Solwaraspora sp. WMMA2065: one gene and its partner. The protein of the gene in region 1 interacts with the protein of each later gene in a pairwise test. Links are inferred from orthologs where the notes say so. Each region holds a gene or a part of one and is shown in the gene's direction. Other genes may lie near its edges. The genes, in order: recA and O7610_RS22830.

Region 1 (15,385 bases):
TGACCGCCCGGCGGATCGCCGGCCCCGCTGCGGCGACCGCCCCGGTGCAGTCCGGCCGGGCTTCGCAGGCCAGGTCCGGCCGAGGCCTGCGGGCCGCGTTCGTGGTGGTAGCCGCCCGGCCCGCCGCGCGGCTCGGGGTCTGCGCCGTCGCAGTCGGCCACCTGGTGATGGTCGGGGTGATGGCGATGACGCCGGTCCACATCGGGATGGGGCACACCGGCGGTGATCTGTTGCGCACCGTCGGGCTGGTGCTGAGCCTGCACATCGCCGGGATGTACGCGCTGTCGCCGGTGGTAGGTTGGCTCACCGACCGGGCCGGTCGCCGGCCGGTGATCGTCGGTGGGGTCGGGCTGCTGCTGGCCGCGTGTGCCGTGGCGGGCACCGCCGGCCACGACCCGGTACGCCTGGTGATCGGGCTGGTGCTGCTCGGGCTCGGCTGGTCGGGCACCATGGTCGCGGGCTCGACCCTGCTGTCGGAGTCGGTGCCGGTCGACGTCCGTCCGTCGGTGCAAGGCCTGTCGGACCTGGTGATGGGTCTGGCCGGCGCGTTCGCCGGCGGGGTCAGCGGAATCATCGTCGGGCTGTCCGGTTACGGCGTCCTGACGTTGCTGTCGGCGCTGGCCACGGTGCCGCTGCTGGGGTTGGTGCTGCGCCCGGTGCCGGCTCCGTCGAAGCAGTAAGGAGGCAGGGATGCGGTTGACGGACTTCTGGGGCCGGTTGGACGAGGCGTTCGGGCCGGCGTACGCCCGCAGTATCGCCACCGATCAGGTACTGGCCCAGTTGGGTGGGCGCACCATCGCCCAGGCACTGGCGGCGGGTGAGGAGACGGCGGTGGTCTGGCGGGCGGTCTGCGCCGCGTATCCCGACCGGGTCCCTGGCCGGTTGCGCTGATCGCGAGCCGGTCGAGCTGGGATTCACGACCTGTTGATTACGGTACGCCTCAGTCAATGCGCATAGTGTCACTGTCCCGGTTGTCGGGTGTTGGTTGGGCTCTGATGTCACCGGTGCATCAGAGCACCGGTGACATCAGAACTGGAAGTGTCTCGGGGCAACCGGAGTCGGCCTGTGTGTCGCGCGTCGCTTGTCGGGTCGGTCGTACTCCTGTCGGCTGGTCGTGCCTCCGCTTGACGGGGTACCTCTGCTTGGCGGGCGTGCGTTCGCGTAGCTGAATTCACTCTTTGCGGTCCAATGGATGCTTTGGGTGGTGAAACTCGTGGGCGTGTCTGGTTTTCCACTCGTACATCTGTTCGGCTATTGTCCACAGCTAGGTGCTCATCCACAGGTTGCGGCCCGTCGGCTGTTTTCTGTCGGACCCAGCGCCTAGCGTGACCCGGGTGACGAGAAGCTCGGCCAGGACGCCTGGGAAGTCGGCGAACGTAGGGGTGGCAGCAATGGCGGCAGTGCCAGACAAGGAAAAGGCGCTCGATCTGGCGCTGGCTCAGATCGACAAACAGTTCGGCAAGGGCTCGGTGATGCGGCTGGGCGAGCGGCCGGTGATCCAGACCGCAGTGATCCCCACCGGCTCCATCGCGCTCGACGTTGCACTCGGCGTCGGCGGCCTGCCCCGGGGTCGGGTGGTCGAGGTCTACGGCCCGGAGAGCAGCGGTAAGACCACGGTCGCCCTGCACGCGGTGGCCAACGCCCAGCGTTCCGGCGGCATCGCGGCGTTCATCGACGCCGAGCACGCGCTCGACCCTGACTACGCCAGGGCGCTCGGCGTGGACACCGACGCCATGCTGGTCTCCCAGCCGGACACCGGTGAGCAGGCGCTGGAGATCGCCGACATGCTGATCCGCTCCGGCGCGCTGGACATTATCGTGATCGACTCGGTCGCGGCCCTGGTGCCCCGTGCCGAGATCGAGGGCGAGATGGGGGACAGCCACGTCGGTCTGCAGGCCCGGCTGATGAGCCAGGCGCTGCGCAAGATCACCGGTGTGCTGAACAGCACCGGCACCACCGCGATCTTCATCAACCAGCTGCGGGAGAAGATCGGCGTGATGTTCGGCTCGCCGGAGACCACCACCGGTGGCCGGGCGCTGAAGTTCTACGCCTCGGTGCGGCTCGACGTGCGACGGATCGAGAGCCTCAAGGACGGCACCGACGTGGTCGGCAACCGGACCCGGGTCAAGGTCGTCAAGAACAAGGTCTCCGCGCCGTTCAAGCAGGCCGAGTTCGACATCATGTACGGCAAGGGCATCTCCCGGGAGGGCTCGCTGATCGACGTCGGCGTCGAGCAGTCGATCATCCGCAAGTCCGGTGCCTGGTACACCTACGAGGGCGACCAACTCGGTCAGGGCAAGGAGAAGGCCCGGGAGTTCCTCCGGGAGAATCCGGACGTGGCGGCTGAGATCGAGAAGAAGATCCTGGAGAAGCTCGGCGTCGGCGCGCTCGGTGCCGACGAGGCCGGCGGGCCCGAGCTGCCGCCGGTCGACTTCTGATCCGGATGGCCGGGCGACGACGCGGCGCACGGACGGGCCGGGGCTGGGATGCGGCTCCGCCCCGTCCACGCGCCTCCCGTGCCGGCCGCAGCCGGCCGGCCGACCCCACCGCCGGGTTCGCAGACCCCACCGCTGAGCGCGACGGCCGCACCACCGGGTCCGCCGCGGTCGGCGGTGGGCAGCCGGTGGACGAGGCGCAGCAGGCCCGCGACATCTGTCTGCGACAGCTCGCCGTCCGCCCTCGGACTCGGGCGGAGCTCGCCGCAGTGCTGCGGCGACGCGGCATCTCCGAGGCCACGGCCAGTTCGGTCCTCGACCGGTACGACGAGGTCGGGATGATCGATGACGCGGCGTTCGCCCAAGCCTGGGTGACCAGCCGGCACCACGGTCGAGGGCTGGCCCGGCGCAACCTCGCCGCCGAGTTGCGTCAGCGTGGCGTGGATCCACAGACTGCCCGGGACGCGCTGGACGGGCTGGACGAGTCGACCGAGCGGGCCACCGCGACGGAGCTTGTCGAGCGCAAGCTGCGTACCGCCCGGGGTGCTCCGGACGTGGTGTTCCGACGGTTGGTCGCGATGCTTGCCCGCAAGGGTTACTCGGCGGGGGTAGCTGTGCCGGTGGTCCGGGAGGCACTGGCCGTCCGGTCCGCCGAGGCCGCCCAGTTCACCGACGCGGTGGATGCCGAGGCACTGATCGGCGAGGTTCCCGACCCGGATGCTGAGTAGCCCTGGTCCACCTGACGGGACACCATCCCCTGCGGGATGCGCCAAATTTCCGACTCATCCCGGCGCGTCCTGAGCGCGATATGCTGCCTGTGAGTGGGCCGATGCCCTACGTTCCGTTGTCGGTCTGATCATGACTTCTTGACCGAACGGCCCCTCGCGACCTAGCCTCGCGTTACAGACGAACAACCGACCCGTCGCAGGCTAACCGCACAACATAGATCGCATAACAGTACGGCATCACTTCGCAGCAGCAGTTCAGTAGCCAGACATGCCGCAACCGGACAGGCCGGTCCGGCGGCGACAGCACGCACAACGGCCGCTTTCGCCGTGATCGTGCCCGCACCCACGTCGGTGCTGTCTGGTCGTTGGTCAGCCGCCACGGTCGGGTGTTCCCATAGCCGTGGCCGGCGCCGGAGCGAGAAGCCTCCGGGAAGGCCGACGGCGGACTGGAGGCGGTCGTGGCGCAGCGCAGGAAGCCGGCGGGACACGCGAGTGTCGGTAGGCTCGGAGGGTCGGCATGACCGGGCTGGAGTGGATGCTCTTCGCCGCGGTCGTCGTGCTCGCCGGCCTGGTGCTCGCCGGCCTCGCGCTCGGTGCCCGCACGCTGCGCCGGCTCACCACACCGGCGGCCGCGACGCCGGTTGAGGAGGACCCGGCTTTCGTCGCCGCCCGCGACCGGCAGGAACGCTCCCTCGCCGCGCTGCGTACCGCGGCCGACGAGGCGTCCTCCGCCGTCGAGCAGGCCAAGGCCGCCGCCGCTGCGGCCCGTACCGACGCCGCCGCCGCCAAGGCCGAAGCGACCGCCGCCCGGGCCGAGGCCCGTCGAGTGCTCGACGCCGCCCGGGCCGAGGCGGACACCATCCTGGAGCGGGCCCACCGGCAGGCCGAGACCGAAGCCGAGCAGGTCCGGGCAGCGGCCCGGCGCAGCGGCGAGCGGGAGATCGCGATGCTCTCCCGGGCCGTCAAGGAGCAGTCCGCCGAGCTGGACCGGCGCGGCCAGCGGATGGACGAGCGGGAACGTCAGCACGCCGAGGAAGCCGACCGGGTCGCCGAGCGGGACCGCCGGTTGACTGCCACCGCCGCCGAACTCGCCGAGCGCAAGGCAGCCCTGGCCGCCCGGGAGGCGGACCTGACGGCCGCCGAGGAGCGATGGCAGCGCGAGCTGGAGCGGGTCGCCGGGCTGACCGCCGAGGCGGCCCGGGGTGAGCTCGTTGAAGCGATCGAGGGCCAGGCCAAACGGGAGGCGGCAATCCTGGTCCGCGACATCGAGGCCGACGCCCGCAACACCGCTGACCAGCGGGCCCGGCACATCGTGGTGGACGCCATCCAGCGGGTCGCCAGCGAACAGACCGCGGAGAGCGTGGTCAGCGTCCTGCATCTGCCCGGCGACGAGATGAAGGGCCGGATCATCGGGCGCGAAGGCCGCAACATCCGGGCGTTCGAGTCCGTCACCGGGGTCAATTTGATCATCGACGACACACCCGAGGCGGTCCTGCTGTCCTGCTTCGACCCGGTACGCCGGGAGACCGGCCGGCTCACCCTGGAGAAACTGGTGCTCGACGGCCGGATTCATCCGCACCGGATCGAGGAGGTCTTCGAGACCGCCCGGCAGGAGGTGGAGCAGCTGTGCCACCGGGCTGCCGAGGAGGCGCTCGTCGACGTCGGCATCACCGAGATCCACCCTGAGCTGGCCACCCTGCTGGGCCGGCTGCGCTACCGGACCTCGTACGGCCAGAACGTGCTCAAGCATCTGGTGGAGACCGCGCACATCGCCGGGGTGATGGCCGCCGAGCTGCGTCTGGACGTCCCGCTGATCAAGCGGTGCGCGTTCCTGCACGACATCGGCAAGGCGCTCACCCACGAGGTCGAGGGCAGTCATGCGCTGATCGGCGCCGACCTGGCCCGCAAGTACGGCGAATCCGAAGAGGTGGTGCACGCTATCGAGGCACACCACAACGAGGTGCCGCCGCAGACCGTCGAGGCGGTGCTCACCCAGGCCTCCGACGCGTGCTCCGGTGGTCGTCCCGGCGCGCGGCGGGAAAGCCTGGAGGCGTACGTCAAGCGGCTGGAGCGAATCGAGGAGATCGCCGCCGGCAAGATCGGCGTGGAGAAGGTCTTCGCCATGCAGGCCGGCCGGGAGATCCGGGTGATGGTCAAGCCGGACGACGTGGACGACATCGGTGCCGCGGTGCTGGCCCGCGACGTGGCCAAGCAGATCGAGGAGGAGCTGACCTACCCGGGGCAGATCCGGGTGACCGTGGTCCGCGAGTCCCGGGTCACCGAGATCGCCCGTTGACCGGCCGGACGGCCGGTCAACGGGCGGGCCGTCCGGTTAGCTGCTGCCTGACGTAGCCGTGCCGCCGGTAGTGGCGCTGCCGCCGGTGCCGGCCGCAGTCTGTTGGCCGGCCACCGTCGACGCCGGTGCCGCCGGCGGCTGGGGTGTGGCGCTGGTCCGCCGGCCCTGAGCCAGCCGCCGCTGCACCGACTCGGCGAGCTTGGACAGCGCGTAGTTGACCGCGATGAACAGCACCCCGATCACCAGATACACCTGGATCGGGTTACGCAGGTTCTGGATGATCGTCCGGCCGACCAGCAGCGTCTCCTGGTAGCCGATGATGAAGCCCAACGAGGTGTCCTTGAGCACCACGATCAGCTGGCTGATCAGAGCCGGCAGCATGATCCGGAACGCCTGTGGCAGCAGGATCATCCGGGTGGTCTGGAACGACGTCAGCCCGATCGCGGCGGCCGACTCGCGCTGCCCCGACGGCAGACCCTCCATCCCGGAGCGCAGGATCTCGGCGATCACCACGCCGTTGTAGATGGTCAGACCCAGCACCAGGTACGGCAGCATCTCGTGGCCGAACGGGAGGACGATCTCCAGGCCGAGGTCCGGCAGGCCCCGGGCGACGAAGAAGATCGTGATCACCACCGGCAGGCCGCGGAACACCTCGACGCAGAACCGGGTCACCAGGTTCAGCAGCCAGCTCAGCGCCCGCAACGCCAGCGCGAACGAGGTGGCGAGCCCGGTGAACCGGCGGCGCAGCAGCGCCTTCAGCTGGATCCGCAGCACCGCCAGCGCGGTGCCGAACAGCAACGACAGCGCGATCGCCAGGCCGGCGGCGGTCAGCGTGGCGGTGACCCCCTCGCCGAGCAGTGTCCAGACCTGACCGAACACCTCGTTGCCGGGGTCGATCAGTGGACCCCACTTCTCCATGGTGAACTGTTCGCGTTCGGCCAGCGGCCGGTAGACCAGGAAGTACCCGGCGGTGACGGCGGCGAGGGCCGACAGCACGCTGACGATCAGCGTGACCCGTCGGGCCCGTGGTCCGGGGGCGTCGTACAACACGCTCTGCTGCTGGCTCATGGCGTGGTTCCTCCGGTGACGGCTGCGGCGCTCGCGGGGGACGGGGCGGTCATCTGGCCACCGCCCGGTGGGCCTCGACCCGGTCGAGCAGCAGCCCGAGCGGCACGGTCATGATCAGGAAGCCGATCGAGATGCCGACGAAGACCGGGATGATCGGCTCGCCGAGGGCGCTGGTCAGGTTCTGCGCCGAGTTGGACAGGTCACCGACCACCCCGAAGAAGCCGGCCAGCGCCGAATTCTTGATCATGGCGATGATGACGCTGCCCAGCGGGACGATCGCGGCCTTCCACGCCTGGGGGAGTACCACGTACCGCAGGTTCTGGGTGAAGGTCAGGCCGATCGCGCGGGCGGCCTCCGCCTGACCGGGCGGCACCGCGTTGATCCCGCTGCGGATCGCCTCGCAGACGAACGCACCGGTGTAGACGCTCAGCGCGATGATCGCGAACCGGAAGTACGGCAGGTCGATGCCGAGCCGGCTGAACACGATGCTCAGCCCGGGGATCCGCAGGAAGTCGGCGTTCGACCCGAGTGCGGGCAACCCGAAGGCCGAGAAGAACATCACGACGGTCAGCGGCACGTTGCGCAGCACCGTCACGTACGCCCCGCCGAGCCAGCGTAGCGGCGGCACCGGTGAGATCCGCAGGATCGCGACGAGCGTGCCGATCAGCAGCGCGCCGGTCGCGGACAGCAGACACAGCTGCAGGGTGAGCCAGAAACCTCCGACGAAGACGTCGAAGTGGTCGACGAGCACTCTCACACGAAAGACCCTTCTGCGAACCGTCCACCTGGGCGACCGGCCGGCCCGGAGCTGACTGCGCCGGGCCGGCCGGGATCGATCAGGGGCGACCTTCGACGGTCAGTAGCGGTCGACCGCGGGACCGGTCGGGGTGTTGTCGTCGAAGGCACCTGCGGTGGACTCCCACGCCGCGGCGTACGAGCCGTCGTCGTAGATCTTCTCCAGGGTGTCGTTGATGAAGTCGCGGAACGCGTCGTCGCCCTTCTTCACCCCGATGCCGTACGGCTCCTCGGTGAACTGCTCACCGGCCAGCTTGAAGTCGCCCTCGTTGTCGGCGATGAAGCCGAGCAGGATCACGTTGTCCGTGGTGACCGCGTCGACCTGACCGCCGCGCAGCGCGTCCACACACTTCTCGTAGACGTCGAAGAGCACCAGCTGCTCGCCGACATCCGCCAGGTACTCCTGGATGTTCTCCGCCGGCGTCGAACCCTGCACCGAGCAGATCTTCTTGTCCCCGGCCTCGAACGACTCCGGCCCGGTGATCGACTCGTCGTCGGCGCGGACCATGATGTGCTGGCCGGCGACGTAGTACGGGCCGGCGAAGTCGATCCGCTCCTTGCGGGTGGGGTTGATCGTGTAAGTGGCAACCACGATGTCGACCCGGTCCTGCTCCAGCAGCTCCTCGCGGACCGCGGACGGCGCCTCGACGTACTCGATGTCGTCGGCGGCGATGCCCAGCTCGGCCGCGATCAGCTTGGCGATCTCGACGTCGAAGCCGGCCGGCTCACCGTCGAGGCCCAGCTTACCGAAGCCGGGCTGGTCGAACTTGGTGCCGACGGTCATGGTGCCGGCCTCGCTCAGCTCGGCCATCGTGGTACCGGCCTCGAAGCTCGGCGTCGCCACGTCGGGGTTCTCACTGCCGGAGCCGTCCCCGCCGCTGTCGCCGCAGGCCGCCATGGACACCGCCAACGCGGCAGTTGCGGCTACCGCCGCCATACGTGACATACGCATTGCTCAGTTTTCTCCTTCACGATGGGAAGCCCGCCGGGTCGCGGCCGACTCCACGTTGGATGAAACTCGTCCTCGAGCGGGATGTCAGTGGGTGAGGATCTTGGACAGGAAGTCCTTCGCCCGGTCGCTGCGCGGGTTGGTGAAGAACTCGGTGGGCGGGGCGTCCTCGACCAGCTGCCCGTCGGCCATGAAGATGACCCGGTTCGCGGCGTGCCGGGCGAAGCCCATCTCATGGGTGACGACGACCATCGTCATCCCCTCGGCTGCCAGCGAGGTCATCACGTCCAGCACCTCGCCGACCATTTCCGGGTCGAGCGCGCTGGTCGGCTCGTCGAACAGCATCGCCTTGGGCTGCATCGCCAACGCCCGGGCGATCGCCGCCCGCTGCTGCTGACCGCCGGAGAGCTGGGCCGGGAACTTGTCCGCCTGGTTGGCGATGCCAACCCGGTCGAGCAGTTGCAGTGCCCGCTCGCGGACCACCGACGCCTTCTCCCGGCGTACCTTCATCGGGCCGAGCGTGACGTTGTCCAGGATCGTCCGGTGCGCGAACAGGTTGAACGACTGGAACACCATGCCGACCTCGCTGCGCAGCCGGGCCAGGGCCCGGCCCTCCGCCGGCAGTGGTCGGCCGTCGAACAGGATGGTCCCGGAGCTGATCGGCTCCAGACGGTTGATCGCGCGGCACAGAGTGGACTTGCCGGAGCCGGACGGCCCGATCACCACCACCACTTCACCACGGTCGACCGAGAGGTCGACGTCCTGGAGCACGTGCAGTGGACCGAACCACTTGTTGACTCCGCTGAGCACGATCAGCGGCTCACTGGTTGTCACCGTCATGCACCGTCCCTGTCCATGCACCGTCCTAGTCGTCACGATCGGTCGAGGTCACCTCACGTGGTCCCGCCACTTTAGGCGGCGTGATGTGTCGGAAGGCAACTCAAATGGTCACGGAGCGGTAACACAGCCCACGTGCCGGCTGCTGTCCGGGCAACATGATCGTATGGCGATTGCACCGTTCTGCACCACGCTGTGGAACTGGTCCGTCGACGGACCGCTCGCCCCAGGTCAGATCCGAGCCACCCTCGCGGCCATCATCGGTCGTCCGGTGGTGTCGCTGGGTGGGGCTTCGGCGGAGCGGTTCCCCGACGGCGTGGTGCTCTGCGACGTCTGGGACGGGGCCGGGGACTTCCCGGTGAACGTCGACTGCTACGCCGCACCGGTCGACCCGCCGGAGCACCGGGTCCTCGCCGCGTTCGCCCGCCGGACCGGACGTCGCTGCGTACTCGCCGACGACACGCTGGACGCGACCCGCCACCTGCTGGTGTCCCCGGACGGCACGGTCCGTCCGGTGCACCTGGACATCGAACCGACCAGCGTCGGTGACCGCCGCACCAACCTGCGGCTGTGCAGCCTGACCGACCCCGGCTGCCGGGCCGGGTTGTTCTGCGGCGGCTCGCGGTGGGGGCCCGACTCGGTGGCTCCGACACTCGCCGCGTGATCCCGGCGGCGGGCGGCCGGCTACGCTGTCTGATGTCATGACTACCAGCGCAGCACACGCCCGCCACCCACGTACCTACCAGGTGCGCACCTACGGCTGCCAGATGAACGTGCACGACTCCGAACGGATCTCCGGCCTGCTGGAATCGGCCGGCTACGTCCGGGCGGGGGAGTCCGACGATCCGGACGTCGTCGTCTTCAACACCTGCGCGGTGCGGGAGAACGCCGACAACCGGCTGTACGGCAACCTCGGTCACCTGCGACCGGTCAAGGAGAAGCGGCCGCAGATGCAGATCGCGGTCGGCGGCTGCCTGGCGCAGAAGGACCGGGGCGAGATCGTCCGCCGGGCCCCCTGGGTCGACGTCGTCTTCGGCACGCACAACATCGGTGCGCTGCCGACCCTGCTGGACCGGGCCCGGCACAACTCCGCCGCCGAGGTGGAGATCCTCGAGTCGCTGGAGGTCTTCCCCTCCACCCTGCCGACCCGGCGGGAGTCGACCTACGCCGGCTGGGTGTCGATCTCCGTCGGCTGCAACAACACCTGCACCTTCTGCATCGTGCCGTCGCTGCGCGGCCGGGAGAAGGACCGTCGGCCCGGCGACGTCCTCGCCGAGGTACGGGCCCTGGTCGACGAGGGTGTGCTGGAGGTCACCCTGCTCGGCCAGAACGTCAACTCCTACGGTGTCGAGTTCGGTGACCGGTTCGCGTTCGGCAAACTGCTGCGCGCCTGCGGCGGGATCGACGGGCTGGAACGGGTCCGGTTCACCAGCCCGCACCCGAAGGACTTCACCGACGACGTGATCGCCGCGATGGCCGAGACCGACAACGTCTGCCACTCGCTGCACATGCCGCTGCAGTCCGGTTCGGACGCCGTACTGCGGGCGATGCGCCGCTCCTACCGCGCCGACCGCTACCTCGGCATCATCGACAAGGTGCGGGCGGCGATGCCGGACGCGGCGATCACCACCGACATCATCGTCGGTTTCCCCGGTGAGACCGACGCCGACTTCGAACGCACCCTCGACGTGGTACGGGCCGCCCGGTTCTCCTCGGCGTTCACCTTCCAGTACTCGAAACGCCCCGGCACCCCGGCCGCCGAGATGCCCGGCCAGTTGCCGAAGCCGGTGGTGCAGGAGCGCTACGACCGGCTGATCGCCTGTCTGGAGGAGATCACCTGGGCGGAGAACCGTCGGCTGCTCGGCCGGACGGTCGAGGTGCTGGTCGCGGTCGGCGAGGGCCGCAAGGACGGGCGGACCGGGCGGCTGTCCGGCCGGGCCCGGGACGGCCGGCTGGTGCACTTCGACGCCGGCCCGCTCGCCGGGCGCATCCGTCCCGGTGACCTCGTCGAGGTGGTCGTCAGCTACGCGGCTCCGCACCATCTCAACGCCGACGGCGAGCCGGTCGCCCACCGCCGGACCCGGGCCGGCGACGCCTACGAGGCAGGGCGGACACCGCGTACCGGCGGGGTGCTGCTGGGGCTGCCGACGGTGGGTGCACCACCTCCGGCGACACTGGCCACCTCGGCCTGCGACCGCTGAACCCTGTCAGCCGCGTCTGACCCGGGTGCCGTCAGCTGCTGATCCGGCACCGCGCCGTCTCCCGGCCGCACCACGCGGCCGGGAGACGGACGTCATCGGGTCAGAGGCCGATCTTGCCGGCGCCGGCGCCGTTCGTGACGACGGACTTCACCTGGCTGGCGGTGGTCAACGAGTAGGAGTACGGGATGCTCGCGACCCCGCCGGCGGTTTCCGGGGTGCCGGAGTTCACGAAGTGGTTGTTGCGGGCGACGAGGGTGCCCGGGTCCGACGCGGCGTAGCCGACGTGCGTCGGGTCGTCGACGTTCTCGAAGTAGTTGCCTTCGACGAGAACGCCGGCGTCCATGGTGGAGGCGACACCGTAGTCGTTGTCGTAGTAGTAGTTGTTGAACACGTGTACCGGGTTGCCGAACCGGACCCGCGGATGCCGGGAACCGGAGCCGTCGAACCAGTTGTGGTGGTAGGTGACCCGCAGGTGACCGCGGTCCTGGCTGGCGTTGTTGTCCGAGTGGCCGAGCAGCATCGACTTGCTGTGGTTGAAGACGCGGTTCCACGACACCGTGATGTAGTCGGAACCGCGCTTGATGTCCACGGCTCCGTCGTACCCGTTGGTGAAGCTGTTGTGGTCGACCCAGACGTTGGTGGACTCGGTCTGGACGTTGATGGCGTCGTCATTCCAGTTGCGGAAGTTGATGTTGCGGATGATCACGTTTCGCTGGTTGCTGATGTTGAATCCGCAGCCGGAGATCGTGGCTGAGGAGCCGACGCCGACGATCGTCTTGTTGCTACCGACGTTCAGCATGCCGGAGCAGGAGATGGTCCCGGACACCCGGATGACGGCGGAGCCGGATCCGCTGATCGCCGAGGACAGCGCCGAGGAACTGGTGACGGTGGTCGGGGAAGCGTTGCCGCCACCGGTGGTGCCGCCGTTCTGGGTGGCCCAGCCGACCAGGCCGGTCGGCGTCTGGCCGGGTGGCGGTGTGGTCGGGTTGGGCGGTGGTGTGGTCGGGTTGGGTGGCGGTGTGGTCGGGTTGGTGCCACCGGTGCAGGCCACGCCGTTCAGGCTGAAACTGCTCGGTGCCGGGTTGGACGAGTTGTTCCACGACCCGTTGAAGCCGAACGAGACGCTCGCGTTCGAACTGAGGTTGCCGTTGTAGCTCACATTGCGAGCGGTGACGGAGCTCCCGCTCTGTGAGATGTCGGCGTTCCACGCCTGAACGACCTCTTGGCCGGCGCCAAAGGTCCACTGCAGGGACCAGGACGACATCGCGTCGCCGAGGTTGGTGAGGACGACGTTGCCGGTGAAACCGCCCGGCCACTGGGAGGCGACCGAGTAGTCGACTCGGCAGCCGGTAGCGGCGTGGGCGGTGCTTGCGCTGACGACCGTGGCACCGGTGAGGGCGACGGCAGCGACCGCAGTGGTGGCCAGCGCCGTGCGGCGCCGTGCTGCGTGCATTGAGATCTCCTTACGGCATGGCGGGGTGCGTCGCCGGTGGGAGAGCCAGCCCGGTTGGCTCGCAGGTGCGGGTGCTGGCGGTGCACCACGCCGTGGGTATTACAGGACGGATCCCGCTGGACAGGCGGGGAAGCGCTTTCCTTAGCGAAACATAGAAGTATCGCGATGTCAAAGGGGTGTGTCATGAGTAGGCGGTAGGGCGACTGGCCTCCGCAGGGGCCGGCTACCCGGAGAGCGGGGTCGCCGGCTGCCCGTCAAGATCACCAGCGGCATCGGCCGCCGGCCGCTGATGTTCCTGGCGGCCGGCGGCTCCCGGGGGCATCCGCCGTCGAGTTCGCGGTCGGATCCCGCCGGTGTCTTGTGTCTTGTCAGTGCTCTTCGGTCGGCTGCCCGGTTGGCGCTACTTGGCCTGCTCCGCGAGTGCCAGGAACTGCCGCTTGCCGGCAAGTGCCTTCTCCGCCTCGCGGATCCGCTTGGCGTCACCGGCCGCCCGCGCCCGCTCCAGCCGCTGCTCGGCCTCGGCGACCTGCTCGCGCATCTGAGTCAACAGGGGATTGGCCGACGGCTCGGTACGCCGCCACGCCGAGTCCATCGTTTCCCGTACCCGGTCCTCGACTGCTCGCAGTCGACGGTCCAGCCCCGACGTCGACTCGCGTGGCACCCGGCCGATGTCATGCCACTGGCCCTGCACCTCACGCAGCTTCGCCTGCGCGGTACGCGGATCCGCGTCGATGTCGACGGCCTCCAGTTCGGTCAGCAGCGCCTGCTTGCGCTCCAGATTGGCGCGCTGCTCGGCGTCGCGGGCCGAGAAGACCTCGCTGCGGCGGGTGAAGAAGGTGTCCTGGGCCGAACGGAACCGTTCCCACAGCTTCTGCTCCGCCTCCTTCGAGGCGCGTGGGGCGGACTTCCACTCGGCCATCAGCTCCTTGAGCCGGCTCGCGGTGCTGGCCCAGTCGGTCGACTCGGCCAGCGTCTCGGCCTCGGCGACCAGCTCGTTTTTCGCCGACTGGGCCTGCTTGCGCTGCGCGTCGAGGGTGGCGAAGTGCGCGCCCCGCCGACGGGTGAACCCGTCCCGGGCGGCGGCGAACCGCTTCCACAGCTCCCCGTCGGTCTTCTTGTCGACGCCGCGGATCGTCTTCCACTCGTCGAGAATCTCCCGGAACCGGTCACCGGCACTCTTCCACCCGGTCGACTCGGCCGCGAGCTGTTCGGCCTCGACCACCAGCTCGGTCTTGCGGGCCAGGGCGGCGGCACGGGCGGCGTCCCGGGCCGCTCTGGCCTGCGCTGCCTTGTCCTCGGCAAGGGTCGCCAGCTTGTCCAGCCGGTCGGCCAGCGAATCGAGGTCGCCGACCACATGGGCCTCGGCCAGTGATCCGCGCAGTCGTCGGATCGTGCTGAGCGAATGCGTCGCGTCGGCGGCACCGGACTGTAACCGGGCCTCCGTCAAGTCGACCTCGGTCACCAGGTCGGCGAACCGGCGGGCGAAGTGCGCCAGGCCTTCCTCCGGCGCTCCAGCCTGCCAGGATCCGACCGCGCGCTCCCCTTCGGCAGTCTTGACGTAGACCGTGCCGTCCGCATCAACCCGTCCGAAGGAAGTCCAGTCGCTCATGTGCCCATCCTCGTTCTCCCGGCGTCGCAGGATCGAGATGTCCCGATGGACGCCGCCACGGCGCAGTTAGGTTGCGGGTAAGTTTCCCCCGCGCATTGTCACAGGTCCAACCCTGCCTGCGTCGAGCGCCTGTCGCCGACCGTGACCATACGGTGTCCTTGTCGGTGGTTGGCCCACGAGTCGGTGCCAAAGGGGCCAAATTCCGACACTCAAGGTGACCGGTTGGCTGCGTGGAGCGACAGGACTGCGGGCTACCGTGGACGCCGTGCCCCCGCTGCGCGTCGCCTTCTGCCCACACCCGCCGGTGATCGTTCCCGAACTGGCCGGTGGGGCCGCCGCCGAGCTCGACGAGCTGCGGTGCGCCGCCACCGCCGCCGTCCGGTCACTGGTCGACTGCCCCGCCGAGCGAATCGTGGTCATCGGAACCGACGATCCGTCGATGGTTCCCGATCCGTCCACCGAACCCGATCCGTCGATCGTTCCCGATCCGATGGAGCGGATCTGGCGGCCACCGCTGTCCGCCAGCTTCCGACCCTGGGGGGCGGCGGTCGAGGTACCCCTGGGCACGTCCCTGAACCCGGCGGCCGCCGTCGTCGACGCCGTACCCGCCCCCGACGCCACGTCGACCGGTGCCGGCCGCCGCTTGCCGCTGAGCCTGACCGTCGCGGCGTGGTTGCTCGCCCGCGCCGACGTCGACCCCGCCCGTACGGCGGTCGAGATGGTCGCGGTCCCCGCCGGTTCGCCACCCGAACAGTGCCTACGGCGCGGGCGGCTGCTCGCCGGGTCCGCAGCGGCGGGACCCCGGACCGCCGACCGACCGTGGGCGGCCCTGGTGATGGGGGACGGCTCCGCCTGCCGGGGCCTCGCCTCACCCGGCTACCAGGACGACCGGGCGGAACCCTTCGACGACGAGGTCGCCGCCGCCCTCGCTACCGCCGACCACCGGATACTCGCCCGTCTGGACCCGGCTCTGGCCGGCGCACTGCGGGTCGCCGGCCGGGCCGCCTGGCAGGT
Region 2 (15,518 bases), 4.6 Mb from region 1 along the record:
GCTGCCTGTACGGGGTGGACCGCGACGACATGGCCGTCGAGTTGGCGAAGCTGTCGCTGTGGCTGGTCACCCTGGCCAAGGGACGACCGTTCGGCTTCCTCGACCATGCGCTGCGCTGCGGTGACTCGCTGGTCGGCATCACCTCGCTGGACCAGCTGACCGCCTTTCACCTGGACCCGGAGCAGGGGCGATCCTTGCACGCCCGGCTCTACGGCTCGGTCACCGACCGGCTGCACGAACTGGTCGCCGAGATGACCGAGCTGCGGGAGCAGATCGAGGCGAGCGTGGTGCAGGACACCCGTGACGCCGCCGACAAGGCGGCGAAGCTGGGCCTGATCGAGCAGATGGGGGACGGGCTGCGGCTGGCCGCCGACGCCGTCGTGGGCGCGGCGCTGTCCACCGCCGTACGGGCACAGCGCCGCCCGTGGGATCCGGACGACGACCCCGACGACGATCCCGAGCACAAGTACGACGACCGGCTGTCGGCGATCAGCGACCAGGTGTACGCGGTGCTGCACGACGAGGCGTCGGCGGAGCAGACCCGGCAGTTGACCGACACGATCAGCGGCTGGCTGCGGGGCAGCCGCCCCGCCCCGATCCGCCCCCTGCACTGGCCGCTGGAGTTCCCCGAGGTCATCAACCACGCCGGCTTCGACGCCGTCATCGCCAACCCACCGTTCGTGGGCGGGCAGCGGCTAACCGGATCGATCGGTGTCGACCTTCGCGAGTATCTGGTGGAGCGGGTCGGCCGGGGTCGACGTGGCAGCGCCGACCTGTGCTCGTACTTCCTGCTGCGCAAACTGGCGGTGACCGGGAAGGGCCGGGTCGGGCTGATCGCCACGAACACGATCGCCCAGGGCGACACCCGCGAGGTCGGCCTGGACCAGGCGATCGACATGGGTTGGACGATCTACCGGGCGAACAAGTCGCAGCCGTGGCCGGGCACCGCCTCGCTGGAGGTGTCGCTGCTCTGGGTGGGGCACGCCGGCAGCGGTGAGGAGCGCATCCTCGACGGCCGCAAGGTGCGGGGCATCACTCCGTCGCTCGACGCCGAGTCCCGAGTGACCGGCAACCCGCACCGCCTCGCCGCCAACGCCGGCCAGTCGTTCATCGGCTCGTACGTCCTCGGTACCGGCTTCCTGCTGGAGCCGGAGCAGGCGCAGGCGCTGATCGCCAAGGACCCGCGCAACAAGGACGTCCTCTTCCCCTACCTCAACGGTGAAGACCTGAACACCAGCCCGGACTGCTCGGCCACCCGCTGGGTCATCAACTTCCACGACTGGCCCATCGAACGCGCCCAGCAGTACCCAGACTGCTTCGCTATCGTCGAACGTGAAGTCAAACCCTTCCGGGCAGCTAACAGCGATCGGCGTAGGCGCGAAATCTGGTGGCGCTTTACTCGGCCGGCTCTCGACCTGTACGAGGCCATCGAAGGGCTCGACCGCGTCCTCGCGATTACGCGTGTCAGTAGGACAGGACTGCCTGCATTTGTATCGACGGATCAAGTAATCAGCGAGGCGGCTGTGTTGTTTGCAACGGACCGTGTGGCGCGACTAGCTCTACTTACTAGCGGCTTCCACTTCTTGTGGTGGACAGTTAAAGGTGAGTCGAGCCTTCGGACAGATGCGCGTTACACGCCGTCCGATGGTTTTGAGACGTTCCCGCAGCCCGAGTTGACGGACCGGATGGATCGGGTTGGTGAGGAGTTGGACTCGTACCGGCGGTCGGTGATGTTGGGTCGGGGGTTGGGGCTGACGAAGCTCTACAACCTGGTCCACGACGAGGGCGTGACCAGCGCGGACATCCGGCGGCTGCGCGAAATCCACGTCGAGATCGACGAGGCGGTTGCCGAGGCGTACGGCTGGTCGGACCTGCGGCTCAACCACGGCTTCCACGAGACCCGGCAGGGCATCCGCTTCACGATCGACTCGGCGGTGCAGGTCGAGATCCTTGACCGCTTGCTGGAGCTCAACCACAAGCGCTACGCCGAAGAAGTCCGCAAGGGCCTGCACTCCGGCTCACGTCGCACCCCACGCAAGTCAACCAAGTCCGTCCCGCGACCCCGGAAGTCAGCGGAATCCGAGTCGCTTCCCCCTGCCTTCGACGACGCCCTGTTCCCCCGCCCCGACGCCCTCTTCTGAGAACGATTCGGTCCCGGCGCTAGCTTGCGTCGGGCATGAGCGGGATGGTGGCTGATGGTCCGCCAGTGGCGATGAAATCGGCCAGCCACTGGCGGACCTTACTCAGTGGGATTTCGGCGCTGTCGGGGACGATGTGCTCGTTTCCCATGTAGTCGTAGGTGGCCTCGCTGCTGCCGCTGGTGACCCCTATTGAGAGGAAGCCGCCGCTGCGATCCGTGTATGAGATGAAGCCTCGGTCGTGGCTGATCCCGGCTTCGATTACGGGCAAGCCGGATGCCCCTAGAATGTTTGCCTGAACAACGGAGGGGACTTGCCGACCTGCTGTGACGGTCAGGACGTGCTCGATCAGCTTGTCAAGGTCGGCCAGATTGTCCACGATGATCACCGGATCGCCGGGACCGAAGTCGTTTTTCGGGACCTGGTCGAACCATACTTCTAGCGCCACCATGGGCTGGCACCCCCCTGTGTATCAGGACCTTGGCAGGTCGGAGGAAGCGGTGGACTTCCACCGGCAGGCAGCCGGAGTAAACCGCCGGCTCGGCGACGCATGGCAAGCCGCCGTCGCGCTGCACAACCTGGCGACGGCACTCGCGGCCACCGTCCGCGAAGCAGAAGCACTACCGGTACGGCAGGAGGCGTTGGCGCTGCTCAGCCAATTCGAGGATGAACGCGCAGCCGGCCTTCGCGAGCGAATCGAGCGGGCATTGACGTCGTGATCGGATGCGGATCGGCCTCCGATCGGATGCGCTCCATCTGCGCTACACGCCAAGCGCGGAGCAGTTGCCTGATGAATCCACCCTGGAGTACTAGCCGATGTCACACGCCGTCGCGGTTCCACACCGTTGCCTGGAGGTTGAAGCCTCCCTCGACTACCTCGGTCACCCTGAAGACAACGATGCGGCCGGGCAGTGATCCGTTCCAGGTCAGCAGGCAATACCAGCTACCCACCTGGGGATTATTGATGTACTGCGAATCCTGTCCCGCCGGGCTGCGCGCGGTCAACTCGTAGCACTGCTGCGGCGACGGCTCGCCCTCGTTGCCCCACTCCAATAACTTGCCGCTGTTATACGTTCGCATATCGCTGCCGTCGCGCGACGTCTTGAGATCGCCACCGAATCCCGCGCGGCCGGGCGGTGGCAGGTAGTCGAAGTCGATGCCGCCCGGAAACCGAAGCTGGATCGGGTCGCTCCATCGCTCCTTCCATTCGTATACGATTACGGGAGGTTCACCAGTCGGGATCTGCGAGGCAGGAGCTGTCGAGTCCACAGGTGCCGTGGTGGCGGGTCGATCGGTCCCTGGCGGCGAGGTGGAATGGCTGGGTGAACCCTGTCCTGTTGGAGGCGGATCGGTCGAGGTTGGTAGCGGACGGTTCGGGCTGATGATGCGGTCGATCGCTGCCCCGGTGACCCCGGCGATGACAACGAGAAGCAAGGTTAGCAACGTGGCGAAAATTGCCTGGCGGTCACGCCACACCTTGCTGAGGGACCAAGACGTAGCGGCAAGCCCGACCAATCCGAGGACGACTACGGCCCATGCGCCGATGCTCGTTAGCCACTGCGCGACGCCAGCTGCCGCGCCAATTACGGTTGCTATGACGGAAACCAGTGCAAGTCGTCCTTGCTGCCTTGCGCGCTCGTCGGTTGCCTGCACGGATCAGAACCTCCATGTCGGCTTGCATCTCACAACCGGCGCATCGGTTCGATACCGACTTGAAGTTGAACGAGTGGCCCGGTCCTGGGTGCTTTGCAGACCGGTCCTGCGCCGGCACTCATCGTACCTGACTTGGCCATTCGGTGTGTACAACGATCATCGCCGTTGTGATAGCAGATAGTTCGTTCAAACGCCCTGGTCAGAGGTTGAGTGCCTACAAGAGATCGACTTGTCGGATTGACGACTTATCGTTGTCTCTCTGCGTGACGCTGATGCGCGACTCGCGGGTGGACCGCTGTTTCAAGGGCCCGGAATTCACCCATATGAGATGCTGGTACCTGTTCTGGCAAGACTTGATGGTATATGTGAATTAACCCGGGCAAAACATATCTTGTGCGCCAGGATGCACTGGTGCCGCTCAGCTAGCCCGAGGGCGCCTGCGTAGTCGGCTGTGACGAGTGGATCGAGCGGGCGGTGACGCCGTGAGCGGAGAGCCAACGTCGGCTGACGATCGGATACGCCGCATCTGCGCGACGCGCTGAGCGTGCTTCAGATGGAGCGCATCCGATCATGGAGTCCGGTATGGCAGCCCAGCCTGGCAGAGGTCAGGGCTGGGTGGGGGCGTGCTTGAGGCCGGTAACGAAGCTGGTCCAGGTGGTGGCGTCGAATGCGAGGGTCGGGCCGGTGCGGTCCTTGGTGTCGCGTACGTCCACCTGGTCGCCAGCGAAGCGAACCTCGACGCAGGCGGCGTTGTTGGAGCTGCGCGACGACGTGAACCAGTCCCGGTCTGGGGTGCCGACCTGCGGGGTCATCCCATCTCCTTGGCTATCTGGCGGATCAGCGCGAGTGAGTCCTGCGAGCTTAACGCGCGTTCCTCAGCCTCAGCGAAGGTCATCGTGTAGTCGGCTACGCGAGCGGACTGGTCGATGATGTCGCTGGAGGTCAGGACTTCCTGCCAGACCAGGTCAGGCAGCCGGGGCGATGGGAACGAGAGGATCTGGAACGGCCCGCCGAGCGCGGGGTGTGCTCCGGCGGTGAACGGCACGACCCTGATCCGGATCTGATCCGGATGCGTGGATACCAGCTTGGCCAGGTGGTTGAGCTGGTCGTGCATGACCGCTGGGCCGCCGATCTGCTGACGGAGGACCGCTTCGCTGATGACGGTGCTCACGTTCAAGGGGTTGGGGCCGGTCAGCCGAGCCTGCCGTGCCATGCGCGCCTTGACTCGCCTGGTCATCTCGGTCAGCCGGACGTAGGTGTTGCCGCCACGGATCACGGCACGGGCGTAGTCCTCGGTCTGGAGCAGTCCGTGGAGTAGTTCGTTGTCGTAGCTGCGGACGTGATCCGCGCCGGCTTCGTAGCCGAGGAAGCGGAGGAAGTCAGCGGGGAAGAGTTGGGAGTACTGGTGCCACCAGGCGCGACGGGTTGCTCCCACCCGCAGCTCTTCCAGCTCGGCTGCGTCCTCCGGGTCGATCTCGTAGATCTCGATGAGTTGAGCCAGTCGGCCGGCTGGCAGTTTGACTCGGCCGGCTTCTACGCCCGAGATGTACGCCTGGGCGATGCCGGTCGCCTTGCCGGCGGCTACCGCTGTCATGCCCAGCTCTTCGCGGCGCTGGCGCAGCCTGATGCCGAGTTCCCATGCCTGCACGGTGGGCGAGACGTCTGCGCCGTCGGTTGCCTCTTGGCCCGTCGGTGACTGGATCATGTTTCTCACTCCTTACAGGACCGGATAGCAGGGTGAGCCTACTTCAGGAAGTCGCTACAGACTAGGGGGTTGATATAACAAACGACTTCCCTGATGCTAGTCACGGTCGGCAGTTCCGCCGCAAACGAGGAGGTTCCCGTGTACCGATTCGGAAAGTTGATCTACCAGCAGGAGGAAGGGGAGCGGTACGGGTTCTCGCTGTGCCGCATCGACAACGCCGGCACGCGCGACCAGACGTACGACCTGCTCGGAGTCATCCGGGTCGCCGTCGACCCGCGTCAGCCGGAGAAGCTGGGGGAGAACCTGCGCGGCTGGGCGGTCGCGACCCTGACCGCTGGCGGCCACGGGTTCGGCTGCTACCACGCTGCCTTCAGCACCCTCGACGAAGACGACCAACCCGAGAGCGACCTCGGCAACCTCGACATCAACTGGTCCGGCTCGGAAGTCCTCGTACCCGCCGCCGAATAGCCGTGTACGCCGAAGCGGCAGCGGCCCGGCTGCTCCGCGTACCGCCGTCGACCCTGCGCCGCTGGCTGGCCGTCACCGACGGCCGCCAGCGGCGGTCCGACCCGTCCGGCAGCCGAGCCGGCCCTCCCGGTCGGCGGATACTCGACTGGGCCGAGTTCGTCGAAGCCGCCTACCTGCGGGAACACCGGCAGGCGCATCGTGTGTCGATGAGCGGGCTGCCGATCTTCCTGGCGTTGCTCCGGGACCAATTCGGCGTGCCGCACCCGATCGCCGACCGGCGAGTCTTCACCGATGGACGCGCCGTCGTCTGGGAAGTCCAGGCCGCCGCCAGCCTGCATCCGCGCTGGTGGCTCGTCGTGACGACCGGCGACCGCCTGACGCTGACCCCGCAGGCAGCGGCCTTCCACCGGCGAGTCGGCTGGGCCGGCGACTCCGCGGCCAGCTACCGACCCGACCCCAGCCCCGACTCGCCCGTACGCATCCGGCCCGACGTGCGCTTCGGCCGGCCCGCCATCGGCGGGGTGAGCACCGAGAGCATCGCCGAACACCAGGCGGCAGGCACCGACCCCGAGACGATCGCCGAGATGTACGCCCTGACCCCGGCTGACGTTGCCTGGGCGCTGGCCTACGAGTCCGGCACCCGCCCCGGCCGTTGACTGGATGTGGGAGGTTCGATGCCCGACCGAACGCTGTGTCAGCCCGAGACACTGTTTCCGGCCGTGACCGGCTCCGGTGCTGAGCTGGTTGCCGCCACTGCCGACGAGATCGCCGGATGGCAGGCGGACGGGATCGGCGTACACGCCTTCTCCGACGACAGCTACCCCGCCCAGCTGCGCGGCATCAAGGAGGCACCTCCGCTGCTGTTCACCCGTGGCAGGCTGCGTGCCAACGACCGGGCCATCGCCGTCATCGGCAGCCGCAAGGCGTCCGAGCGCGGACTGGTCATCGCCCGATCGGTAGCCGCGTCGCTGGTCAACCGGGGAGTGACGGTCGCCAGCGGGCTTGCGCACGGCATCGACACCGCTGCGCACACCGCAGCCCTCGCAGCCGGTGGCCGGACCGTCGCGGTCATCGGCACCGGCATCCGCAACTACTATCCGTCGGCCAACCGACGGCTGCAGGACCACATTGCCGAAGTCGGCCTGGTCGTCAGCCAGTTCCGGCCCGACGCCGGCCCTACCCGGCAGAGCTTCCCGATGCGCAACGCGGTGATGAGCGGGTACGCGGTAGCGACCCTCATCGTCGAAGCTGGCGAGACCAGCGGTGCCCGGATCCAGGCTCGCCTTGCCCTCGGGCATGGCTGGCCGGTGATCCTGACCAGCCATGCCCTGCAAAGCCAGTGGGCGCAAGCCCTGGCCAACAGGCCGGGCGTCCACGTCGTACGCTGCACAGCAGAGCTGATCGAAGCCGTCGACGGCATCCTCAACCGGCTCCCACTCAAGTAGACAGCCGTAGCGGAAGCTCTTGCTGATCGAGCGCCTGTGCGGCGAAGCCATGAGCCGGTTGGTCGATTGAGATCCTGTCGTTCATGGCGTGACGCTGGTGATGGTGTGCAGCATGGCGAACTCGCCGCCGCCGGTCAGGCAGTAGGGGGCGACATCGGGCAGGTCGAGGTCGCTGGTCGAGGGGTTGGCGTAGCCGCCACCGCCGACGACCCGGCTGCCGATCGCGATCGGCTCCCGGCCCGGTACGTCGACCCCGGCGACCTGCCCACCGTCCCGCCACACCTTCGTGCCGGGCGGCCAGACAGCGACGTTGCGCATCCCGTCCTGCCCGGTCGTCGCGTCCGGTTCGAGGACGAAACAGTCGTCGTCGGCGAGGTGGCGCAGGTATCCGTCGATCTGCGCGTCGTCGCCACCACGTCGTACGTCGTGAACGAGCAGCGTCGGGTCCGATTCGGCGACGGAGACCGGCGGACTCGACGTACAGCCGAAACACACCGCGGCCGACATGACGGCGAGGAACACCCGAGCGGGCCGGCTACCCCAGCGGGGGTAGCCCTTCCGCCGGATCATGTCGAACGCATGGGTGACGTCGAACTGCGGACGAGGTCGCGCCAGCGGGAAATCGTCGCCTTGTACGGTGCCGGCATATGCAGGTCGGGCACCTCGTCGTAGCCGAAGACCCCGAGCTCCTTGTGCTCGTCGGTGTAGATCACTCTTCTTCACCCGTGTAGACCGCACCGAAGCTGACGATGAAGACGTGCCGAAGCGGGGTGATCTCGTACACCCACGAGTCGATGATCCGCACGCCGGTGATTGTCAGGCCCAGCTCCTCGGCGACTTCCCGGCAGACGCCCTGCTCCGGTGACTCGCCGACTTCCAGCTTGCCGCCGGGCAGCTCCCACTCGTCGCGCTCGTTCTTCAGCAGCGGCACCCGACCATGGTGGTCGACGACCAGCTTCACCGAGATCGGCAACTGGTACTCGAAGTAGCCCGGGTTGCGTTCGACGAGGTACGGCGGCCGGTCGGACACGGCAGAGGCTCCCATCCGTACGGCCTCAGCCTGCGGAGATCAGGACGGCGGCGACGTCGTCGGCGCGTTTGAAACGGTCACCGCCGACGGCAGGGTCGCTCTCCGTCTGCCGGATCAGCTTCTCCAGGTACGCCACCCCGCGCTCCCGGGCCTCGGCGACGACCTCGGACCATCCGGGGTAGAGCTGATAGTCGGTGACCAGCCGGGCGAAGCCGTCCGTGCAGAGCAGGATGTGGCTGGTCCCTGCCCAGTCCGCAGTGATCTGGTGCGGGACGAGGCGGCGCTGCGGGTGGCCGGAGAAGACCGATTCGACATCACCGGAGGTCATCGTGTGCCGGCGTCGCTGCTGCATGGCCGCGACGACCTTTGCCGGATCAGTTTCGCGGGCCCGCACCGCTGCCGCCTCGCGCCCGTCGAAGTAGCTGGTGGCGAGGACACGGGTGGTGTCGCCGTCGATGACAGCGGTGGCGTCGCCGATACGGGTCAGCTCGAAGTCGTCGCCCTGGTCGACGCAGAGGCCGATCGAGCAGGCCGGCGGCATCCGGTCCGACGGGAAGCCGTACGCCTCCTGCTGCCGATGCACCTCGACGGCGATCCGCTCCAACAGGTCGGCGCCGCTGCCCTGATAACCGTCCGTCCCGGATTCTGTGAGGAGCGCCCCGACCAGGTCGACCAGCCACACCACGTCACGCTCTGCGGGCAGGGCAGCGTCGTCGTACAGATCGGTGGCACCGTCGATCACCCAGGCCAGCGAACCCGCGTGGCCCACCCGGTCCTCGTTGGACCTGGCCCCGCCGGCAGTGGTGACCGAATCCCGAACCTTCATCTTGCTCCAATCCTCGGAACGAGTGCCAGCAGGCTTCCACTTGAGCGAGGGCTGCGAGTCAGCCTTCCGGGCGAACGGGTCGTGAATGAATAACTTAGGCGGTGCTGGCCAGGGGGCGAGGGCTGATGGCTGCTTGAAGCTCGGGGTCGACCATCTGGAGCGCGGCATCGAAGTGGTGCTGCAGGTTGCTCACCAGTCTGGCGACTGTGTTGCCACAACCGCCCTTCTCCAGGTAGATCCTCATCCAGTCGTTGCCGACATCGATCCGCAACTGCTGGCCCACGTGCAGATCCACGGCGGCGACTTCGGCGACGCCGTCAGCGGTGACGGCTGGGCGGCCCCAGAGCCGGAACGGCGCTCTCGATGAGAACAGTTCGCTGAGGAAGGCATCCTGATCATGAATCTGTTTGCTGAATCGGATGGCGATCGGCCCGCCCATCACGTTGCCGCCGCCATCCTCGGTGCCAAGGGCCGACCAGGAGATGGCCTTGCTTTCACAGAGCGTCACCAGCTTGCTGTACCGGCTCACGGCCCGGCTGACGAAGGCGAGGTGCAGTGGGAAGGAGTCGCCGGACGCGACGAACTTGCCCATCCTGCTGACCGCTTCCCGTACTCCACCGAAGTCGGGGTCATCGATATGGCTCTCGATCCGATCGAACGGAACGGCGTCGCGGTAGTCGCTGCGTGAGAGGAAGTCAAGGAACGCCTCTGCGTTGCGGCCAGACAGTTGGAACCCAAGCTCCTCGGTTTCGGCTCCGGCAGAGCCGAGCAGAGCCGTACCCTTGAAATTGGTACGCACGCGCCGTGTCTGGGCGTTCGGCCACATGTGCCGTAGATGATCGGAGGGCAGCCACATCCAGTCGAGGTCACGGCGGTTGGCTACCCAGCCGTTGACCAACGAGCCGGCATTCTTTGTCGGCATGTCCGTGTGCAGGCTCCAGAATCTGGGGTTGAGTTGATCTACCCAGAAATAGCCGAACTCGGTGTGGACCTTGAAGAGGAAGGCGTCGGTGCTTTCCTCGACCCGGCCGGAGCCGGTGAGCCCACGCAGACACTCCAACGGATCCTCTACATGGGCCTCCACGACGAACGTCTTGGTGGGTGAGGTAGGGCTCAGTGCAAGTTCATCTGCCATGGCGGCCCGTGCGGTCAAGATCCACCTCCCTGCTCGTCTTCCTCCTGCGACTCCTCCAGGCCAGTATCCGCGACCTCTAGCTCTTGGAGCAGGTCCAATTGTCCATCAATCTCGGCGCGCCCTGGGCGTTTGATCCCTTTGGTCACCTTTCCGATGCTTTGATATGAGGTGGTGCGGCCTCTGTGATGAAGATCCTCAGGAGTCTTCCTGAACTGGATACGGTCTTCGGATCGAGTCGCTGTGCGTCGCTCGAACGCGAACCATGCAGGCTCGCGGTCGGCGACACTTCGAGCAGCCTGAGTGACGAGGCGCCTGAGTCCGGTCTGCGCCTTTTGTCCGTAGATGCTGTAGTAGGGGGCGACCCGCTCGGTAAGGCTAGTCATTGTGACGGCTGGTGCTCTGTGCGTGAGCATGGCGACGAGCGCCGCTAGGACGTACTCCTCAGCTACCTCTACCGGAGAGTCGGGGTCGAACGGAATGATCGAAGGTGGTGGGCCGGCCAGGTCTACGCCTTCGCCGAGAGCCCTGGTGAGTAGTCCTGACGCATGCTCCCTGTTGTGCAGGTCGACGCGTCGGTGAGCGACCGCAAGCAGGGGCGCAGACACTCCCGCACTCTCCAGGCTCAGGCTGATCCGGCTGGCGTGCTTCGACAAGCAGATGTATAGCGTCTCCAGCGTCGGCGGGGTCCGGTGCGTCAGAGTCACGCCTGCGGCCTGCACCAACGACTCAGGGCCCATCGCCGCGTATGCGAAAGCCTGCCGCACCTCGATGTTGGCACCGGACTTCGCTTCGCACTGCACCAGATGATTGCTGGCCTCGTGGAACAGTAGGGCATCGATGACGGCATTGCCGGCGTCGCCGCTGGCGGGAATTTCCAGCCCGGCTGGGCGAAATCCTGCCTGAGCCAGCACGGGCGGAGTGATATCACCGGCCGTCAGCAGCCCGAGCAGGGCGTTGATCGGCAACAGCCGCGCCTCCAATGGCTGACCCTCCTTCGTGATCGCGAGATGACGACAGTAGCGCCGTACGGCCAAGGACCGTACGGCGGCGCACCGTGGCGCGAAGTCATGGCCTTTTGATTTGTCCACATCGGGATGATGGTCCAGGTTCAGCGGGCGATATTGATCTTCAGTTCGCTCATGATCGACATTTGCCGGACGGTCAAAGTACTCAAGTGATCACGCTTTCCGGTCGGCAGGTGCAGTCGATCGCATGAGGACGGTTTCGGTGGGAGCCGTTACGGTGGCGGGCATGGGTGAGGCGGGCGTACTCGGCAGACCAGACGCGGGCGTGATCCGCGACGAGCTGCAGGCGCTGGTCCTGGCCGACCTGCTCGGGCCGCTCGACGGGCCGGACGAGGAGTTCGGCACCCAGGAGAGCCCGCTCGACCGCTACCTGCTCGGCCGGCTCGCCCCCAACGGCCAGGCCGTCGAGCCCGACACCCAGGACGAGCTCTCCGACGCCAGCGCACCGGACATCATGGAGGGCCAGCCGGAGCCGAGCGCGCCCAACGTGCCCAGCCTCGCCCCGTCTGCGCTCGGCTTCACCGCCACCGTGGACGGTGCCGCCACCGCGCTGCGGGTCACCGGCGGCTGGGGTCGCTACGACCGGGCCACCTCGCAGCGCGAGGAACACGCCGGCCGGGTCTGGCAGCGCCAGAGCCACGGCGGCACCATCATCGTCGTACTCGCCGAAGGCCCGCTGCCGCCGCAGGCCCCCGACCCGGACCAACCCGACATCGTGGTACGCGGCCGGGCCCGCCGCCGCGACGGCCGCTGGCTGATCTCCCTGTTCCTGGAGAACCGGCAGCGGCCCGGCGCGCGGCGCGACGCCAGCTCCTGGATCTTCCAGGTGGAGCTGTCCGCCACCGGCGACGGCGACCAGCCGGTCTTCTGGCCCCGACCCGAGCAGATCACCGGCGGCGACGCCTCCGACCAGGCCGAACGCCGCCGGCTCGCGATGGCCTACCGCTTCCACCCCGAGTACGCCGTCGGCCACGGCACCGCCGTGCGGGCCGACCCGGCAGCCGGCGGTGACCCCGCGCTGCGCGCCCACCGGATCCGCACCTGCCCGGTGCCCGTACACGAACTGCCGTTCACCGACGTGCCGACCGCCGACACCGACCCCGATCTGCCGGAGCTGGCCGCCGTCGAGCTCGACATGAAACGCCTCGCCGAGCTGGCCGCCACCCCGCCGGCCGCCCCGGCCAGAGGCACGGCACGCGGTCCGGCCGGTGATCCGCTGCTGGCGGCGCTGACCCCGCTCGTCGACGGCTACCGGGCCTGGATCGCCGGCAACGAAGCCGCCGCCGACCAGCCGCACCGCCGGCTCACCGAACACCGTCAGCAGGTCACCGAGGCGCTGCGCGACGCCCGCCGGGCCGCCGACCGGATCGCCGCCGGCATCGGCCTGCTCGCCACCGACCCGGCCGCCCGCCGCGCCTTCGGCTTCGCCAACCGGGCGATGTACCTGCAGCGGGTGCACACCAGGGTCGCCGACGCCCGTCGCGAACACCCCGGCGTCGGGCTCGCGGCGGCGACCGCCGCCGCCGACCAGCCCGTCAACCACCGCTGGCGGCCGTTCCAGCTCGCCTTCCTGCTGATCAATCTGCCGGCGCTGGCCGACCCCCGGCACGCCGAACGCACCGAGGACCAGCAGCGGGCCGTCGCCGACCTGCTGTGGTTCCCCACCGGTGGCGGCAAGACCGAGGCGTACCTCGGGTTGACCGCCTTCACCATCGCGATCCGCCGGCTGCAACCCGCCCACGGCGGACTGGTCGCCGCCGACGGCCTCGCCGTGCTGATGCGCTACACGCTGCGGCTGCTCACCATCCAACAGTTCGAGCGGGCCGCCACCCTGATCTGCGCCGCCGAGACGCTGCGCCTGGCCGACGAAACCACCTGGGGCGACACGCCGATCCGGATCGGACTGTGGGTCGGCGGCAAGGTCACCCCCAACCACACCGACCAGGCCCGGCAGTGGCAGCAGCAGCAGCGTGGCCGGCGCGGCGCCGCCACCCGGGGCCACGGCTCACCGCACCAGCTGACCAGCTGCCCGTGGTGCGGCAGCCGGATCGAACCCGGCCGGGACATCGTGATCGACCCGACGTACCGCCGGACCCTGGTCCGCTGCCCCGACGTCGAATGCCCGTTCAGCGACCTCGCCGGGTTCGGCCGGCCCGACGACCAGCGCGGGCTGCCGGTGCTCGTCGTCGACGAGGAGATCTACCGGCACCCGCCGGCCCTGCTGATCGCCACCGTCGACAAGTTCGCCCAACTGGCCTGGAAAGGCGCGACAGCAGCGTTGTTCGGGCAGGTCAGCCGGCGCTGTGAACGGCACGGCTACGTCACCGAAGACCTGGAACACGCCGACTGGGAAGCGACGTACCACCGGGCCGCCGGCACCGCCGGGCCGGCCAGCATCGTCGACTGCCCCCGGCTGCGACCCCCCGACCTGATCATCCAGGACGAGCTGCACCTGATCTCCGGTCCGCTCGGCTCCCTCGTCGGCCTCTACGAGACCGCCGTCGACCGGCTCGCCACCTGGCAGCCGGTGACCGGTCACTCGACCCGGCCCAAGGTGATCGCCTCCACCGCGACCGTCCGCCGCGCCCACCAGCAGATCGGCGCACTGTTCCACCGCTCGACCAGCGTCTTCCCACCGCCCGGCCTGGACGCCGCCGACAGCTTCTTCGCCCGCCAGCGCGACCCCGACCAGCGTCCCGGCCGGCGCTACATCGGCATCTGCGCCCACGGCACCCGGATCAAGTCGGCCCTGATCCGGGTGTACGTGTCGGTCCTCGGTGCCGCCCAGAAGCTGCACGAACGCTACGGCCGCAACGACGTCACCGACCCGTACATGACCCTGGTCGGCTACTTCAACAGCCTGCGCGACCTCGGCGGCATGCGACGCCTCGTCGAAGACGACGTCTCCACCCGACTCGCCCGCGCCGACGAACGCGGCCTGGCCCGCCGCTACGACCCGCTGCTGGAGGAACTGACCTCCCGGATGTCCTCCGACGCGATCCGGCCACTGCTGGACCGGCTCGCCGTCCGGTTCACCGGCGGGCGCGGCAAAGCCGGCCCGAGACCGATCGACGTGCTCCTCGCCACCAGCATGATCTCCGTCGGGGTCGACGTCTCCCGGCTCGGCGTGATGGTCGTCGCCAACCAGCCCAAGTCGGCCGCCGAGTACATCCAGGCCACCAGCCGGGTCGGTCGCGCCGCCCCCGGCATCGTCTTCACCGTCTACAACTGGGCCCGCCCCCGCGACCTGTCACACTACGAACGCTTCGACCACTTCCACGCCACCGTCTACCGGCAGGTCGAAGCGCTGTCGGTCACCCCGTTCGCCGAACGGGCCATCGACCGCGGATTGACCGGGGTGCTGGTCGCCCTGATCCGCAACCTGGAACACACCTACAACGGCAACCTGAGCGCCCAGCACTTCGACCGCTACGGCCCCCTCGCCGACCACGTGGTGCGTTTCCTCGCCCGGCGCAGCGACGTCGCCGCCGACAACGCCGTACGGCTACGCGTCGAGGACGAGCTGGAAGCGCGGCTCGACGCGTGGGCGCGGGAACGGGCCATGCCCGCCCGGCGGCTCGCGTACGACAAACCACGCCGCAGCGACGACACCGCCGGGCTGCTGCACCGCCCCGAGGAGGGCCGCTGGCGGCAGACCACCTGCCCCACCTCGCTGCGCGACGTCGAACCCGGCGTACAGCTGCAGCTGCAGCTCGCCGGGGCAGCCATGGCGGAACCACCGCCACCGTTCGTGCCCCGCGTCGATCCGGCGACCGGCACCGGGGCCGCCGCCGGTGGGGCCGCTGGCGGAGCCGACGGGCCGGAGGCGCTGGCGTGAGCGAACCACAGCTACGGCAACTGCGGGTCGGCGCGCTGCGCCCCAACCAGCTGCTGCACACCTACGGCATCGGCTCCGTCGCCGACCTGCCCAGCCTGTCGGTGATGCCGCTCGGCCTCGACCACTGGGAGCTGGCCCGCGCCACCGTCATCACCGAAGACCGGCTGCTCGCCGCCATGCGCGCCAAACTCGGTCACCAGGTGCAGGCGCTGCGGCTGCCGCCGCACCTGCCGGAAACCTCCGACCCGTACGCCG

The links.
Region 2: the proteins of recA (region 1) and O7610_RS22830 interact in binary tests that used the Bacillus subtilis proteins (3 or more experiments, as listed by UniProt). The link is inferred for Solwaraspora sp. WMMA2065 from one-to-one orthologs.

Annotation. Positions count from the first base shown.
Region 1 is NZ_CP128361.1:389,092-404,476, forward strand. What follows is about bases 638-3,414. They hold recA (recombinase RecA), read left to right. Parts: upstream 638-1,391; coding sequence 1,392-2,438; downstream 2,439-3,414. Other genes in these bases: O7610_RS01770 (MFS transporter), read left to right, coding at 638-680; O7610_RS01775 (DUF3046 domain-containing protein), read left to right, coding at 691-891; O7610_RS01785 (regulatory protein RecX), read left to right, coding at 2,444-3,163. Outside these bases: more of O7610_RS01770, read left to right, coding at 1-637; rny (ribonuclease Y), read left to right, coding at 3,681-5,459; O7610_RS01795 (amino acid ABC transporter permease), read right to left, coding at 5,496-6,527; O7610_RS01800 (amino acid ABC transporter permease), read right to left, coding at 6,577-7,284; O7610_RS01805 (glutamate ABC transporter substrate-binding protein), read right to left, coding at 7,384-8,274; O7610_RS01810 (amino acid ABC transporter ATP-binding protein), read right to left, coding at 8,359-9,111; O7610_RS01815 (hypothetical protein), read left to right, coding at 9,275-9,772; tRNA (N6-isopentenyl adenosine(37)-C2)-methylthiotransferase MiaB, read left to right, coding at 9,810-11,309; O7610_RS01825 (pectate lyase family protein), read right to left, coding at 11,410-12,762; O7610_RS01830 (DUF349 domain-containing protein), read right to left, coding at 13,163-14,371; O7610_RS01835 (class III extradiol ring-cleavage dioxygenase family protein), read left to right, coding at 14,637-15,385. UniProt on the Bacillus subtilis protein: Multifunctional protein involved in homologous recombination, DNA repair and competence.
Region 2 is NZ_CP128361.1:5,004,052-5,019,569, forward strand. The notes cover bases 5,614-8,523. They hold O7610_RS22830 (DNA-processing protein DprA), read left to right. Parts: upstream 5,614-6,638; coding sequence 6,639-7,409; downstream 7,410-8,523. Other genes in these bases: O7610_RS22820 (hypothetical protein), read left to right, coding at 5,635-5,964; O7610_RS22825 (DUF433 domain-containing protein), read left to right, coding at 5,967-6,620; O7610_RS22835 (hypothetical protein), read right to left, coding at 7,491-7,979; O7610_RS22840 (hypothetical protein), read right to left, coding at 7,976-8,122; O7610_RS22845 (NUDIX domain-containing protein), read right to left, coding at 8,119-8,439. In the rest of the region: O7610_RS22790 (Eco57I restriction-modification methylase domain-containing protein), read left to right, coding at 1-2,141; O7610_RS22795 (Imm1 family immunity protein), read right to left, coding at 2,161-2,589; O7610_RS22800 (hypothetical protein), read left to right, coding at 2,639-2,857; O7610_RS22805 (hypothetical protein), read right to left, coding at 2,958-3,791; O7610_RS22810 (DUF397 domain-containing protein), read right to left, coding at 4,397-4,603; O7610_RS22815 (helix-turn-helix domain-containing protein), read right to left, coding at 4,600-5,496; more of O7610_RS22850, read right to left, coding at 8,524-9,265; O7610_RS22855 (hypothetical protein), read right to left, coding at 9,360-10,418; O7610_RS22860 (hypothetical protein), read right to left, coding at 10,415-11,380; DISARM system helicase DrmA, read left to right, coding at 11,652-15,263; drmB (MrfA Zn-binding domain-containing protein), read left to right, coding at 15,260-15,518. UniProt on the Bacillus subtilis protein: Protein that helps load RecA onto ssDNA during transformation. Binds cooperatively to circular ssDNA, is able to bridge different segments of DNA. Favors the loading of RecA onto SsbA- or SsbB-coated ssDNA and formation of RecA-DNA filaments.